DNA from 4 places in the Polaromonas sp. P4_F4 genome. Region 4 is predicted to be linked to each of the others. Evidence: predicted binding sites of a transcription regulator. Region 4 holds the regulator's gene; each other region holds the start of a gene.

Region 1 (3,818 bases), on a different contig from region 4:
GGCGCCCGGCCGAGGCCACGCCCAAGCCACCGAGAGCGGCCGCCGCAACGGCGGCCTTTGAAAATTCACGTCTTTGCATGAGGAATCCTTCAATTTGCAGGTGGGCGCTTCCTGCGCCAGGGGCCGGCCTGACAAAAAAAGAACAAGTCGGCAAATTCACGCTTGTTACAGCGGCGGGTGTACTGTGAAGCGACTCGCGCAAGCTCGGCAGCTGTGTGTGCTGGCGCACACTATTTGTAAGAATTCACCTACGTGCATTAAGGTGGTTTTGACATTGGCGAAATGCGAGGCTGTAGGAAGACTCCTACGGCCCATTTGAAGCTTTCGTGCTCGTTTTACCGTCACAAACCTTCTTCCATGCACCACAAAGTTTGCGGATTTCAGAAAATTGTTTGTAGGCGCATTCCTACAAGCCTCGTTGCACCGCAAAGGCTGAAACGAGACCGTGAATGTAGGACGAGACTTACAGCAGGCTAGCCGCAGCAAGCTCGACAATAAAGTGTGAAAATGAGCCAATTGCGGGAAGGCATACCCCGATGGCGGTCGGAAGCAACAGGAAAAATGTTAAAAATATCTGATATTCGAAACACAAAGTATTGCGTTGATTACAGTTTTTTTACCTTTTCACCCACCCCGACCACTTTCCGGGGTCGATGGCGCGCACCGGGAGAGGCTTCAATCAAGCAAGGCTTCAACGAGGGGCAGAATGCCCAAGAATGTGCCACCCGTTCAGGCGCATAGCCCGCCCGAAGGACCGCCGGGGGCACGCGCTGTTGGCGCGCCCGTTCAGGCCGAGGCCGCACCCGTCATGGCGGCCATTGCTATTGCCATTGCAACTGCGCCAGCGAGTCGACAAACCCATCAGCATCCACGGCACGCACCGGCTCGCCGTGGTTGTAGCCGTAAGTGACCAGCACCACGGGACAACCGGCCGCGCGGGCAGCCCGGGCATCATTGCTGGAGTCGCCAATCATCAAGGTGCGGCCCGGTCGGGTTCCCAGGGCCTCGCAGGTTTTCAGCAGCGGCAGCGGGTCAGGCTTCTTGCGCTCGAACGAATCCCCGCCAAACACCTCGGCAAAAAAATCCTCCAACCCCTTGAGCTTGAGCAGCGGGCGCGCAAAGGCCGCCGGCTTGTTGGTCACGCAGGCCAGCTTGAGCCCGGCCCGCTGCAAGCCCCGCAGCCCTTCCGGAACACCCGGATAGACCACCGAATGCAGGCCACTGATGCGGTCATAGTGCCGTTGATAGCCCGCATAGGCCCGATCGTAATTGGCTGCTGAATTAATAGCTGGAGATGCCTGACTTTCCTGGACCCGAAGGTGATTCAATACCGAGCGGACCAAATGCTCCGAGCCCTTCCCGACCATGCGGCCCACCGTGGCGGCATCCAGCGGACGTGCCTTGAAGCCCTCCTCGGAAAAATCCGCCAGCATCAGGTTGAGCGCGGCCACAAAGTCTCCCACGGTGTCCACCATGGTGCCATCCAGATCGACAATGGCCGCGTCAAAGGCGCCCTGGTTCAACTTAATAGAGTTCACAACAAAGTAATAGAGTTCACAACAAACGCTTCATCTTAAGCGGAGCGCACTTAATAGAGTTCACAACAGCCGCGTATTCGACGCGAGAATGATGAATGGGCATGGTTTTGCGAATACCGGTGCAAACTGACCGCCGTTCCAGTATTCGTTGACCGGACTGCTGGTTGATGACCATTGACCCGGTCGCTTTGCAGTGCTTGCTGACGCTCACCACTGGCAGCTTTCTGGCTGGCCAGCAAGTCTCAGGAGGCGCTAGTTCGCCTGGCCTTCATCCCGTGTTTGCAATCAATACGCCTCCGGAAAGAACACTGCCGACATTGCTCTGGCCCTGGACGCGATGGAAGCCAACCGTACTGGACTTGACCCGCTTCGTAGACCCTTTTCGGGTTTCTCGATGCCGCAACCACGTGCATCTTGGCCTGCTGGGCCCACCGGCATTCGAGCAGCTTTGCACAGGAAGCTGAAATATGTCCACAAAACGGGCCAAATCCCCCTCCTTACTCCGCAGGGGTTTGCAGCTACTAATAACATAGCCAGCTGAATACTGTATATAATCACAGCAATCGAGTATCACAATGACTTGAACTAAGCGTTTTCCCTCTGAACATCGGCTGAGAGGCTTATTTTTGTGACGATTTCAGCATTACTATTTCCGCACAGTGCAGACGTGTGCACAGCCATTTTGTGACGTCACAGACCCGTCGCCTGGTGAAGGTCTCCAGTTAGAATCCCGCTATGGGGAAAAACAAAAAAACGGCCGGCCCAACAGCCCACTTTTCAGGGCATGAGACCTTCCCGCTGCGTCAGATGTGGCTCAAAAAAGCATTCGAGCAGTCTGTCGGCCACGTTGTCCCCAAGACTGTTTTTGCTGACGAAAATGCCATCTCCTCATTTGGTGTCGGCAAAAACATGGTGGCTGCGATCCGTCATTGGGCGTTGGCATGCGACGTAATGCGTGATGACGCTCCCAACGGCTACACAATCACTAAGACTGCCATCGCCATCTTTGACGATGCGGGTTTGGACCCATATTCAGAGAACCCCAACACCGCTTGGTATGCGCATTGGTGGCTCGCGGGCAAAGGCAACCGCGCAACCACGTGGCATTGGCTTTTTAACCACGTCACCTCTCCGATCTTCTCCCGCGAAGAGCTTGAGGCACCGCTAGCGGAATACGCCCGCCGGCTCGACGCCAATCGCAAGCTGTCGCCCGCCACGCTGTCGAGGGACATAGAGACCTGCATTCGCAGCTATGCCCCGCGCCTGTCGGGTGGCACTCCCGAGGACTACGCTGAGCCGATGCTCGCCGAGCTCGGCTTGATCTATGAGGAGCACCGTGGACACTTCGCGTTTCGTCGCGGCCCCAAGGCCACCCTCAGCGACGGCATGTTCACCTACGCTTTGCTCGATTATTGGAAAACCGCGGCCCCCGGCCTGAGTTCGCTTGCATTCGAGTCCATCGCTTATGGCGAAGGCTCCCCCGGACGAGTGTTCAAGCTTGACGAGGATTCCGTGGCCGAGAGACTCCTCAATTTGGACGCCCTCACCAAAGGGGCCTTGTCATGGACGGACACCGCGGGGCTCAGGCAGGTGCACCGCAAAGAAGAAAAGATGGCCGGCCTCAGTGAAGCCATGATCGAAAGAGCTTATGGCTGAGGCGCACGACAAACTCAGCGACATCGTTCGCATCGCTCGGCATTACCAACGCTCGATCCGCATCGACATCGACTACGGCCGCCCGGACGCGTTGGATGGCTACATCTGCCATGGCACGGCGTCGGGAGTGCTAGAGGGGATGTGCCGGCAAATCGCCGACACCAATCAACGGGCATTCACGTGGACGGGACCATTTGGCGGAGGAAAATCCTCCTTGGCCGTGGCCCTCGCGAGCGCTCTCGGCCCCAACAAAGCGCTGCGCGCGAAAGCTCGAGAAGTCCTGCGCCTGGACGCGCAGCCAACGTTTGACAAAGCGTTGCCTTGCCGCAAAGGCTGGCTCGCCATCCCCATCGTCGGCAAGCGCGCTAGCGTCGTCCAAGAGCTCTCGCGGGGCATGCGAAAAGCGTTGGGCCTAGGCAATGAAGGCAAAAAGGCCACTGCCACCGGGCTTATCGAGGACCTGTGCGAAGCCGCCGAATCCAAAGAGCATGAAGGCGTCCTCGTCATCATCGACGAGATGGGCAAGTTCCTCGAAGCCGCCGCGCTGGGCGTTGGTGACGATGTTTATTTCTTCCAGGAATTGGCCGAGGCAGCTTCCCGCTCAAAAGGCAGGATCGTCGTGGT
Region 2 (3,818 bases), on a different contig from region 4:
GCCGATGCCAGGTGCAAAAGCGAAAACAACTTCAGGGGGAAATTCATCAAATATCGATCTCCACGGCATCGCCGTGCAACTCCATCAGTTCGCGTCGCGCCGCAGCCTCGCCTTTACCCATCAGCTTGGTGATCAGATTTTCAGTTTGCAGAAAATCAAAATTGCCCAACTGCACGGGTAGCAGGCGCCGGGTGTCCGGGTTGAGCGTGGTTTCCCACAACTGTTCCGCACTCATTTCGCCCAGCCCCTTGAAGCGGCTGATGCTCCAGGCGTTCTCACGCACGCCGTCCTTGCGCAACTTGTCCAATATGGCGGTCAATTCGCCTTCGTCCAGGGCATACACCTTGGACGCCGGCTTTTTACCTCGCGCAGGAGCATCCACCCGAAACAGCGGCGGACGCGCCACATACACATTACCAGCTTCAATCAGTTTGGGGAAGTGCCGGAAAAAGAGGGTCAGCAACAGCACCTGGATGTGCGAGCCGTCTACGTCGGCGTCGCTGAGGATGCAGACCTTGCCGTAGCGCAGGCCGCTCAGGTCCGGCGTGTCATGGGGGCCATGCGGATCGACGCCGATGGCCACGGCAATATCGTGGATTTCCGTATTGGCGAACAGCCTGTCACGCTCGACCTCCCAGGTATTGAGCACCTTGCCGCGCAGCGGCAAGATGGCCTGACTTTCCTTGTCGCGCCCCATCTTGGCACTACCGCCCGCCGAGTCGCCCTCGACCAGGAAGACCTCGTTGTGTGCCAGGTCCTTGCTTTCACAATCGGTCAGCTTGCCCGGCAGCACGGCCACGCCGGAGCCCTTGCGTTTTTCAACCTTCTGGCCGGCCTTCTGGCGGGTTTGCGCGGCCTTGATGGCGAGTTCGGCCAGTTTTCTCCCGTAGTCGACATGCTGGTTCAGCCACAGCTCCAGCGTGGGGCGCACAAAGCTCGACACCAGCCGCACCGCATCGCGCGAGTTCAGGCGTTCCTTGATCTGACCCTGAAACTGCGGGTCCAGCACCTTGGCGGAAAGCACATAACTGGCCCGGGCAAACACATCCTCAGGCAGCAACTTGACGCCCTTGGGCAGCAGCGAATGCAAATCGATAAAGCTCTTGACGGCAGTGAACAAGCCATCGCGCAGTCCGCTTTCGTGCGTACCGCCGGCACTGGTCGGGATCAGGTTGACGTAGCTTTCGCGCATGGGCTGACCGTCTTCGGTAAAGGCCACACACCACTGGGCGCCCTCACCCTCGGCAAAACTGTCGTGCGAGGCATCGGCAAAGCCCTCGCCCTCAAACATCGGAATCACCGGATCGGCAGTGAGGGTCTGCATCAGGTAGTCGCGCAGGCCGCCCTTGTAGGCCCAGGTCTGCGTTTCTTTGGTCTTCTCGTTGGTCAGCGTGACGGTCACACCAGGCATCAGCACGGCCTTGCTGCGCAGCAAATGCGTCAACTCGGTCATGGGCAGCGCGGCAGACTCGAAGTATTTGGCGTCCGGCCAGGCGCGCACGGAGGTACCGCATTTTCGGTCGCCTTCAACAGCCTTGCGCAACTGCAGTTTTTCAATGACATCGCCACCTGAAAACACCAGCCGGGCGACCATGCCTTCGCGGTAAGACATCACTTCAAGCCGTTTTGACAAGGCGTTGGTGACGCTCACCCCCACGCCGTGCAGGCCACCCGAGAAGCTGTAGGCGCCGCCCTTGCCCTTGTCGAACTTGCCACCGGCATGCAGGCGGGTGAACACCAGCTCGACCACCGGTGCTTTTTCTTCCGGGTGCAGGCCAAACGGGATGCCGCGCCCGTCGTCCTCCACGCTCACCGAGCCGTCGGTGTGCAGCGTGACCTTGATCTTTTTGCCATACCCGGCCAGCGCCTCGTCGGCCGAGTTGTCCAGAACCTCCTGAATGATGTGCAGCGGGTTGTCGGTGCGCGTATACATGCCCGGCCGCTGCTTGACGGGCTCCAGACCCTTGAGCACGCGGATCGAGCCTTCGGAATATTCGTTGCTTGCGGTAGATAGTTTGTCGGCCATGGCTGATGAGGAAATTGCGGCAATTGTAGACCGGGCCGCAAAAGTAACTGTACAAATATACAGCCATGCTAACCGAACCCGCCGGGCCGGACGGTTCCGCCACGCGGCGCACCGCCCGGCCGCCAGCACCTTGTGGACATTTTCGTTACAGTCTGCCCATGGCTTCCAACACCGCCCCTACTCCCGACGCGTCATCCTCTTCCTCTTCTTCCCAAACCCTGTCGATGCTTCAGGTGCTGGCCTGCGGCGCGGCGATTGTCACGCTGTCCATGGGTATACGCCATGGCTTCGGCCTCTGGCTTCAACCCATCACCCAGGCGCAGGGCTGGACGCGCGAGACCTTTGCTTTTGCCATTGCCGTGCAGAACCTGGCCTGGGGTGTTTTTGGCATCTTTGCCGGCATGGCGGCTGACCGCTTTGGCGCCTTCCGGGTGATTGTGGGTGGTGCGTTGCTGTACGCCCTGGGCCTCGTTGGCATGGCGCTGTCGCCCACGGGCCTGCTGTTCACGCTGACCGCCGGGGTGCTGATTGGCGCGGCGCAGGCAGGCACCACCTACGCGGTGATTTACGGCGTCATCGGGCGCAATATTTCCTCGGACAAGCGCTCCTGGGCCATGGGTGTGGCAGCGGCCGCAGGCTCGTTTGGCCAGTTTTTGATGGTGCCCGTCGAGGGTTTCCTGATCAGCAGCCTGGGCTGGAAAGAAGCCCTGCTGGCCCTGAGCATTGCAGTTTTGATGATCGTGCCCCTGGCGCTGGGGCTGCATGAGAGCGGGTTTGCGAGCGGCAAGCCGGCCAAACGCGAGCAAACCATCGGGCAGGCACTGCGGGAAGCCTTCAAGTACCCGAGCTTTCAATTGCTGATGGCCGGCTACTTCGTCTGCGGCTTCCAGGTGGTATTCATTGGCGTGCACATGCCCAGCTATCTGAAAGACAAGGGCCTGTCGCCCCAGGTGGCCAGTTATGCGCTGGCCCTGATCGGCCTCTTCAATGTGTTCGGCACCTACGTTGCCGGTTCGCTGGGCCAGAGAATTGCCAAACGAAAAATCCTGGCGACGATTTACCTGTCGCGAGCCATCGTCATCGCCGTGTTCCTGGCCGCCCCGTTGAGCCCCATGAGCGTTTATATCTTTGCCAGCGTGATGGGCTTGCTGTGGCTGTCGACCATTCCACCGACCAACGCCGTGGTGGCGCAAATTTTCGGCATCCAGCATATGTCCATGCTGGGCGGCTTTATTTTCTTCAGCCACCAGATCGGTTCCTTCCTGGGGGTCTGGCTGGGCGGCTACCTGTATGACCGCACCGGCAGCTACAACATTGTCTGGTACATCGCCATTGCGCTGGGTGTGTTTGCAGCACTGGTAAACCTGCCGGTGCGCGAAACCCCGATTTCGCGTGCCGGCCTGCCGCAGGGAGCGTAAGGTGGCCAAAAAGATCAGCTGGTGGGCGCTCGCGATCCTCGCATCGCTGGGCGTGTTTTCCCTTTACACGCGGCCTGATTTCCTCTTCACGCTGGCCAATCAGGTCTGGGCCTGTTTCTAGGATTGCCTCAGGCCGACTTCAGGCTTGCCCGCAGTTTTGTACAGGCCATTGAGACCTGAAGCCCAATCACGACGGGGACAAGCAGCCATGAAAACTATCGTAATTACCGGGGCGTCCGATGGCATAGGCGCGGAGATGGCGCGGCAACTCGCGCAAACGCACCGCACCGGCGTGGCATTGGTGCTGGCTGCGCGCAACGAAGCCTTGCTCGCGGAAGTCGCCGCGCAATGTGCGGCGCACGGCGCCCAAACGC
Region 3 (3,818 bases), on a different contig from region 4:
CAATCTTCTTGCGCAGGCGGTGGATATAGACCTCGATGGCGTTGTTGCTGACTTCCTCGCCCCACTCGCACAGGCGCTCGACCAGCTGGTCCTTGCTCACCAGGCGGCCGGCGCGCTGCAGCAGCACTTCGAGAAGGCCCAGTTCGCGCGCCGACAGCTCCACCATCTGGCCGTCAATGGTGGCGACCCGCCCGGCCTGGTCATAGACCAGCGGGCCGTGCTTGATGGTGCTGCTGGCGCCGCCCATGCCGCGGCGGGTCAGGGCGCGCACGCGCGCTTCGAGTTCCTGCAGTGAAAAGGGCTTGGCCATGTAGTCGTCCGCGCCGTAGTCCAGGCCCTTGACGCGTTCTTCCACGCTGTCGGCCGCGGTGAGTATCAGCACCGGCAGTGCCGAGCCGCGCGCACGCAGCCTTTTCAGCACTTCCAGCCCATGCATGCGCGGCAGGCCCAGGTCGAGAATCAGCAAATCAAATTCCGTGTTGGTGAGCAGCGCGGCATCGGCCTCGGTGCCGCTCGCTACATGGTCCGCCGCCGCGCCCGACGCGCGCAGGGTGCGCAGCAGGCCATCGGCTAGAACCTGGTCGTCTTCGGCAATCAGAATACGCATGGCTGTCTCCAGATATCAGCCCGCGGCAGGGCCTGCGGACGGTGTTTTTTGGTTCTCCATCAAATTCTAGGCTTTTGCGGTCATGGGTTTGCTTACGAAATAGAGCCCCCACGCTTTTCACTGCGTGTAATGCGCTGCCCCCCGAGGGGGCGCTGCGCCTGCGGCCCGGCTGAGCCGGTTCCGCGGCCCCTGCTGGCCCAGGCGGGGAAGGGCCATCGCTGCTTACCATTCACGCCCCCGCATACGCCTCCAGCCCCAGCGCTACCACCGTCGCCACATCGGCCCCCACCGCCTGCCGGAACTCCTCTTCGGTCTGGCGCACCGCGCGCCGGAAGGCATCCAGCCAGAGCAGGCCCGATTCGGTGAACACCACGCGGCGTGCGCGTTTGTCATGGGGGTCGGGCTGGCGCGTGACCAGCCCCCAGGCCTCGCACTGGTCGACCAGATCGCCCATGGCCTGTTTGCTCATGCCGGCGCTCGTCGCCAGGTCTGTCAGGCGCGAGCCGCCCACCGCCAGGTGCCGCGTGATGTGGATATGGGCGGCGCCCACCTGGTTGCGCGCCGCCAGATTGGACAGTGCCAGCGGCACGTCCGCATTGCTGGCCATCAGTGACAGCACGCGTTCGTCAAAGCGGCGCAGGGCGTGGCCGAGCAGGCGCCCCAGGTGGGTGAGGCGCCAGCCGGGTTCGGCGACACCGGGTGGGCTGGTCATCGCCTGGGCATCCATGTTGGGCATCCGGGTATGGTAGCCCAAGGCAGTGCAATTGATCAGGGAAACTGACTAAAAATATGGTTTACTTATTTTTATAGCGCCCATAAAGTACTGGTCATGCATCCAGCGCTGTAATTAAAAGCAGAAACGACTGGGAACCCTGCAAAGAGTTTGAATTCTTTTAAGTTATTGATTTTCAAGGAGTTTTTTATGGAACTGACCAGCAAGCTGAATCCCGCCCAAAACCCTGCGCAAACCGCCGCCCTGAACACCGAAAAAGCCAAGGCCCTGCAGGCCGCGCTGGCCCAGATCGAAAAGCAGTTCGGCAAAGGCACCATCATGAAGCTGGGTGCTGGCGAGGTGATCGAGGACATCCAGGTGGTCTCCACCGGCTCGCTGGGTCTGGACATTGCCTTGGGCGTCGGCGGCCTGCCGCGCGGCCGGGTGGTTGAAATCTACGGCCCGGAGTCGTCGGGCAAAACCACGCTGACCTTGCAGGTGATTGCCGAAATGCAAAAACTGGGCGGCACCTGCGCCTTCGTCGACGCCGAGCACGCGCTGGACATCCAGTACGCGCAAAAGCTGGGCGTCAACCTGCAGGAACTGCTGATCAGCCAGCCCGACACTGGCGAGCAGGCGCTGGAAATCGTTGATTCGCTGACCCGCTCAGGCGCGGTGGACCTGATCGTGGTTGACTCGGTGGCAGCCCTCACGCCCAAGGCCGAACTCGAAGGCGAAATGGGCGACTCACTGCCCGGCCTGCAGGCCCGCCTGATGAGCCAGGCGCTGCGCAAGCTGACCGCCACCATCAAGAAGGCCAACTGCATGGTGATCTTCATCAACCAGATCCGCATGAAGATCGGTGTGATGTTCGGCTCGCCCGAAACCACCACCGGCGGCAATGCGCTCAAGTTCTACGCGTCGGTGCGTCTGGACATCCGCCGCATCGGCTCCATCAAGAAAGGCGAAGAGGTGATCGGCAACGAAACCCGCGTCAAGGTGGTCAAGAACAAGGTGGCGTCGCCCTTCAAGACGGCGGAGTTCGACATCCTGTACGGTGAAGGCATCAGCCGCCTGGGCGAGGTGCTGGACCTGGGTGTGGCCGGCCACATCGTCGAGAAAGCCGGCGCCTGGTATGCCTTCAACGGCGAAAAAATCGGCCAGGGCCGCGACAACTCGCGGGAATTCCTCAAGGAGAACCCGGACCTCGCGATTGAAATCGAAAACAAGGTGCGCGAGTCGCTGGGCGTGCCGCTGATCGCCGTGGCTGCCGCCGAGACGGGCGACAAGCCGGACAAGGCCGCCAAGGCCGAAAAACCCGCCAAAGCGGCTGCCTGATCCGGCTTTTTACAGGGCAAGTCAGGCGTGGACCTCAAGGTGACGGATGTGGGGCTATGAGAATAATAGCAACTGCGTGCCGCCACAAGCCTTGTACCCGTGCCCCACGCCTGCCGACCGAGCCATGACCTCCGACAAGCCAGCCGCCCCGACGGGCTTCAAGCTCTCGCTCAAGGGCCGCGCCCTGCGCTTGCTGGCGGCCCGCGAGCATTCGCGGGCCGAGCTGGAATGCAAGCTCACACCCCACGAAGAAACGCCGGGCCAACTGGCGCAGGTGCTCGATGACTTGCAGGCCAAAGACTTCATCAGCGAGGCGCGGGTGGTCGAGTCGGTGATCAACCGGCGCGCCGGCCGCTACGGCGCGGCGCGCATACGCCATGAGCTGCTGAACAAGGGGCTGGGCGCGGAGGTGGTGGCCGGGGCGATGGACAGCCTCAAGGCCGGTGAACTCGAACGAGCCCGCGACATCTGGCGCAAGAAGTTCGATGGCCCGGCCCTGGACGCGGCCGGGCGCGCCAGGCAAATGCGTTTTCTGGCGGCGCGCGGTTTTGGCGGTGACGTGATTCGCCGCGTCGTTTCTCAATCAGAAGACGACTAGGAACTAAATGCAGATGGCGGCGCGGGCGCCGTGTTGGCGCCTACCCGGAATCAGCCTCAACGGGCCAGAGCAACTGAATGTGCAGGCCTTTGCCCTCGGGGCCTTCGCCAAGCGATATTTCGATCCGATGGCGATCGCAGATCTCCTTCGCGATCGCCAGCCCGAGGCCGGTGCCTTGCTCGCCGCTGCCGGCGCTGCGGTAGAAGCGCTCGAAGACCTTGAGGCGCTCGTCGATGGGAATGCCCGGGCCGTTGTCGATTACGCACAAGCGGGGCCGCCCATTGTGCCTATCCACCCGAACGGTGACGTGACCGCCGGGCGGCGTGTAACTGATGGCGTTGTGCACCAGATTTGCGACGAGTTCGCGCAGCAACACAGGTTCGCCGCGCACCAGCACAAGCATGTCGCCTTCGAAACCAAGGTCGATTGATTTCGCCCGCGCCAAAACCAGCATCTCGAAGGTCTGATTGCGTGCCAGTTCGGCAAGATCTATTTCTTCGATGTCGAGTGTGCGACCGGGTTCACTCCGTGCCAGGCTCAGTAGCTGGTTCACAAGTCTCTGG
Region 4 (3,818 bases):
GAACCCCGCTAGGCATAGAAGCCAAAAAAGTCATGGACGCCGGCGCGCTCGTGAGCGATGACCTGATCATCAACCTGGTGAAGGAACGCATTGCCCAGCCCGACTGCGCCAATGGCTTCCTGTTTGACGGTTTTCCCCGCACCATTCCACAAGCCGACGCCATGAAAGCTGCCGGCGTGAAGATTGACTATGTGCTTGAAATCGATGTGCCTTTTGAAGCCATCATCGAGCGCATGAGCGGGCGCCGCTCGCACACGGCCTCGGGCCGCACCTACCACGTGAAATACAACCCGCCCAAAGTCGAAGGCAAGGATGATGTCACCGGTGAGCCGCTGATCCAGCGCGAAGACGACAAGGAAGAGACCGTGCGCAAGCGGCTGGAGGTTTACAGCGCGCAAACCCGTCCACTGGTGGAGTACTACTCAAGCTGGGCGAAAACTTCGCCCCACGCCGCCCCCAAATACCGCGCCATCAGCGGCATGGGCGGGGTCGATGAAATCACGGAAAGAGCCTTCAAGGCCCTGTCGAGCTGAGGCGGCCCAAAGCCTCATCGGGCCGTTCTCCTGAACGGCATGCACCGGGCCTCAGCTCAGCAGGCGGAGCATCAGGTCCACCCGCGCCTTCACCGGGCTGAGCCCCTTTGAATCGGGAATGAGATCCCCCGGCTTGGGCAGCACCTGGCCGTCGGGGCAGCGCGTGGCGCGAACCACCGTGATGCCGCTGGCCTGTGCCTGGAGCAAAGCAGCTTCCAGCGCATGATGGATGGTGCCGTTGCCCGTTGTGGCGACAACCAGGCCCCGCACTCCCCGCGACATCAGGGCTTCCACCACTGCGCCACTGGCACCGGCATGGCTCATGACGATCTCAACATGCGGCCAGTCAGCCCCGCTGCCCAGGGCCGCTATTATTTTCAGGGTGTCCGGCGCCCGGTTTTCGTCAGCTTCAGGCCAACTCCTCAATAACCTCAGGCGCCCTTCTTCGACATAGCCCAGCGGGCCCGCATCGCCCGAACTGAAGGCGTCCAGCCGGTAGGGATGCACCTTCTGCACGTCCCGCGCTGTATGGATGGTGCCAGCGCATACGGCCACCACGCCCCTGGCGCCGGCGTGGCGGGCCACGGCCACGGCATCCAGCATGTTCTGCGGGCCGTCCGGTACCAGGGCCGTGGCCGGACGCATGGCGCAAGTCAGCACCACCGGCTTGGCGGGGCTGCACACCGCCTGTAAAAAATACGCGGTTTCTTCCAGCGTGTCGGTGCCGTGGACAATGACGATCCCCTCGACATCAGGCTGCGCCAGAAAGTGGTTGACGCGCCCGGCCAGCTTCGCCCACACGGCAAAGCTCATGTCCTTGCTATCGAGCTGCGCAACCTGCTCGGTGACCACAGGGCCGGCTTCGGCCAGCCCGGGAATCGCCGCCACCAGCCGATCAATACCAACCTCTGCGGCGGTGTAGCCGATGTTGTCCGAGGCGGTCGCGGCCCGGCCGGCAATCGTGCCGCCGGTACCCAAAATCACAATGGTTTGACGATTCATAAGAAGGATAAGAAGGGGACTTGCGTTCTTTGAAAAACTGGATGAAAATACAGGTACTGGATATTAAAACAGGTAAATACAAGGCAAGGTACGCGGTCATCCCTCAGCGGGCCGGTGCATCCAACCCAATCCAGGCTGACGAATCAAGGAGTCCCGGTCATGAGCATCCTGAACGAATTTCCGCATTTATCCTCCGAAGGTCCCAAGCTCACAGCTCGGCAGCAGCAAATCCTGGAATTGATCCAGAGTGCCATCGCCCGCACCGGCGCTCCGCCAACCCGCGCCGAAATCGCCAACGAATTGGGCTTCAAATCCGCCAACGCCGCTGAAGAGCACCTGCAAGCCCTGGCCCGCAAAGGCGTGATTGAACTGGTCAGCGGCACTTCGCGCGGCATACGCCTGCGCAGCGACACCTTGCGCTCCATCCATGAGTCCAGAGTCAAACAGTTTTCCCTGCCGTTGCAAAGCCTGGCCCAACTCGCCCTGCCTCTGGTGGGGCGGGTTGCTGCTGGCAGCCCGATTCTCGCGCAGGAACACATCGAGCAGACCTATTATTTTGAAAGCAGCCTGTTTCAGCGACAACCTGATTACCTGCTCAAGGTGCGCGGCATGAGCATGCGGGATGCCGGCATCATGGACGGCGATCTGCTGGCCGTCAAACAGGCCAAGGAAGCCAGGAACGGCCAAATTGTCGTGGCCCGTATCGGCGACGAAGTGACGGTCAAGCGTTTTCGGCGCACCAAGCATCTGATTGAATTGTTGCCTGAGAACCCGGATTTCAAAACCATTGTGGTCGAGCCCGGCGAACCCTTCGAGCTCGAGGGCCTCGCGGTTGGTTTGATCCGCAACACCATGCTCATCTAGACAACCCTTTCTGGTCGCACGACAGGTGGCGGGCGTTTGGTCATTGATTGGCCAACACCCTGGCGTTGCGGCCCCACTGGCGATTTAGCCAGCCCGAAATCCTGCCTGTAAACATTGGGGCGCAAGCCTCTCTAATTCAGGAGTTCATCATGGGAATCGTCAGTTTTTCAAATTCACCCGTATTCTCGGTTTTGCTTGCCCCCATGCAGGCCCTGGCGGCGTGGTTTGTGCCTGCGCAGTCCGCTTCAGACCCGTTTTCCGCCCCGGCCCGCACCCGGCGCACACCCCATCAGCTGGCCGTGCCCTTCAAGCCTGGCAGCACTCCCTCCCGGCGGTGCGCGGCCGCCGCACATGCCGCGGCAGCAAAAACCTCCGCCACCAGCCGCTTGAAGGTGGTGCGCGAGTTTGACGCGGCCGTCGGCCCCGCTTGCGCTGGCCGCATGGTCATATCCGGTCGCATGTCTGACGTCTGTGCAGAACTCGAGCGCATGGCTCAACGTGAGACCGCAGTCCAGTAAAGCCGGTGCGCCTTTGACACTTTGAGCCTGCCACGGCCGTTAGCCCACGGCACCGTGGCACCGTGGCGCCGCGCACTCATCGGCCCCTGAACTGCAGGGGCATGGGGAACAGGTTTCCTTCCGATACAAGTTGACGGCTTTCAGGCGCCACGGTTCGGAGGGAAGAAAAATCTTGCAGGCACAATATCGGCATGAATATTGTGATCCTCGATGACTATCAGGATGCCGTGCGAAAACTGAACTGCGCGGCCAAACTGGATGCATACCCTGCCAAGGTCTACACCAACACGGTCAAAGGCATAGGCCAGCTGTCCGTCCGACTCAAGGATGCCGATGTAATCGTGCTGATTCGCGAACGGACGCAGCTGAACAGGCAGGTAATTGAAAAACTGCCCAAACTCAAGCTGATTGCCCAGACCGGCCGCGTTGGCAGCCATATTGATATTGCAGCCTGCACCGAGCGCGGCATTGCGGTGGCGGAAGGCATTGGGTCACCGACCGCACCTGCCGAGTTGACCTGGGCACTGGTGATGGCTGCGATGCGCCGCATTCCCCACTACGTATCACACCTGAAGCACGGCGCCTGGCAGCAAGCCGGCCTCAAGGCCGCCTCCATGCCGCCCAATTTTGGCATTGGCTCAGTTCTCAAGGGCAAGACACTGGGGGTGTGGAGCTACGGCAAGATCGGACAAATCATCGCCGGCTATGGCCGGGCGTTTGGCATGCGAGTGATCGTCTGGGGGCGGGAAGCATCGCGCGAACGGGCGCAGGCTGACGGTTTTGAAATTGCCGACAGCAAAGCCGAATTTTTTGAGCAAAGCGACGTGCTCAGTTTGCATCTGCGTCTGCATGATGAAACACGCGGCATCGTGACCCTCGAAGATTTGTCACGCATGAAATC

Evidence for each region. The regulator LexA, encoded in region 4, represses DNA repair genes until DNA is damaged. The targets are predictions, from matches to a motif close to ACTGTATNNNNATACAGT.
Region 1: AC1DUR_RS21300 (DUF4007 family protein) is a predicted target of LexA. The motif match lies at 2,082-2,099, and genes of this name have one in related genera.
Region 2: AC1DUR_RS08445 (DNA topoisomerase IV subunit B) is a predicted target of LexA. The motif match lies at 2,073-2,090, and genes of this name have one in related genera.
Region 3: recA (recombinase RecA) is a predicted target of LexA. The motif match lies at 1,448-1,465, and genes of this name have one in related genera.

The regions. Positions count from the first base shown of each region.
Region 1 is NZ_JBFUJO010000025.1:49,293-53,110, reverse strand. Features, by position in the region: gene AC1DUR_RS21310 (glycoside hydrolase family 5 protein) at 1-79, opposite strand, end outside; gene gph (phosphoglycolate phosphatase) at 822-1,538, opposite strand; gene AC1DUR_RS21300 (DUF4007 family protein) at 2,274-3,194, shown strand; gene AC1DUR_RS21295 (ATP-binding protein) at 3,187-3,818, shown strand, end outside.
Region 2 is NZ_JBFUJO010000006.1:27,345-31,162, forward strand. Features, by position in the region: gene AC1DUR_RS08445 (DNA topoisomerase IV subunit B) at 47-2,026, opposite strand; gene AC1DUR_RS08450 (MFS transporter) at 2,185-3,444, shown strand; gene AC1DUR_RS08455 (SDR family oxidoreductase) at 3,653-3,818, shown strand, end outside.
Region 3 is NZ_JBFUJO010000002.1:244,094-247,911, forward strand. Features, by position in the region: gene AC1DUR_RS03755 (response regulator) at 1-607, opposite strand, end outside; gene AC1DUR_RS03760 (MarR family winged helix-turn-helix transcriptional regulator) at 837-1,343, opposite strand; gene recA (recombinase RecA) at 1,530-2,657, shown strand; gene recX (recombination regulator RecX) at 2,782-3,255, shown strand; gene AC1DUR_RS03775 (sensor histidine kinase) at 3,296-3,818, opposite strand, start outside.
Region 4 is NZ_JBFUJO010000016.1:113,394-117,211, forward strand. Features, by position in the region: gene adk (adenylate kinase) at 1-533, shown strand, start outside; gene AC1DUR_RS17145 (asparaginase) at 585-1,535, opposite strand; gene lexA (transcriptional repressor LexA) at 1,695-2,399, shown strand; gene AC1DUR_RS17155 (hypothetical protein) at 2,549-2,917, shown strand; gene AC1DUR_RS17160 (D-2-hydroxyacid dehydrogenase family protein) at 3,109-3,818, shown strand, end outside.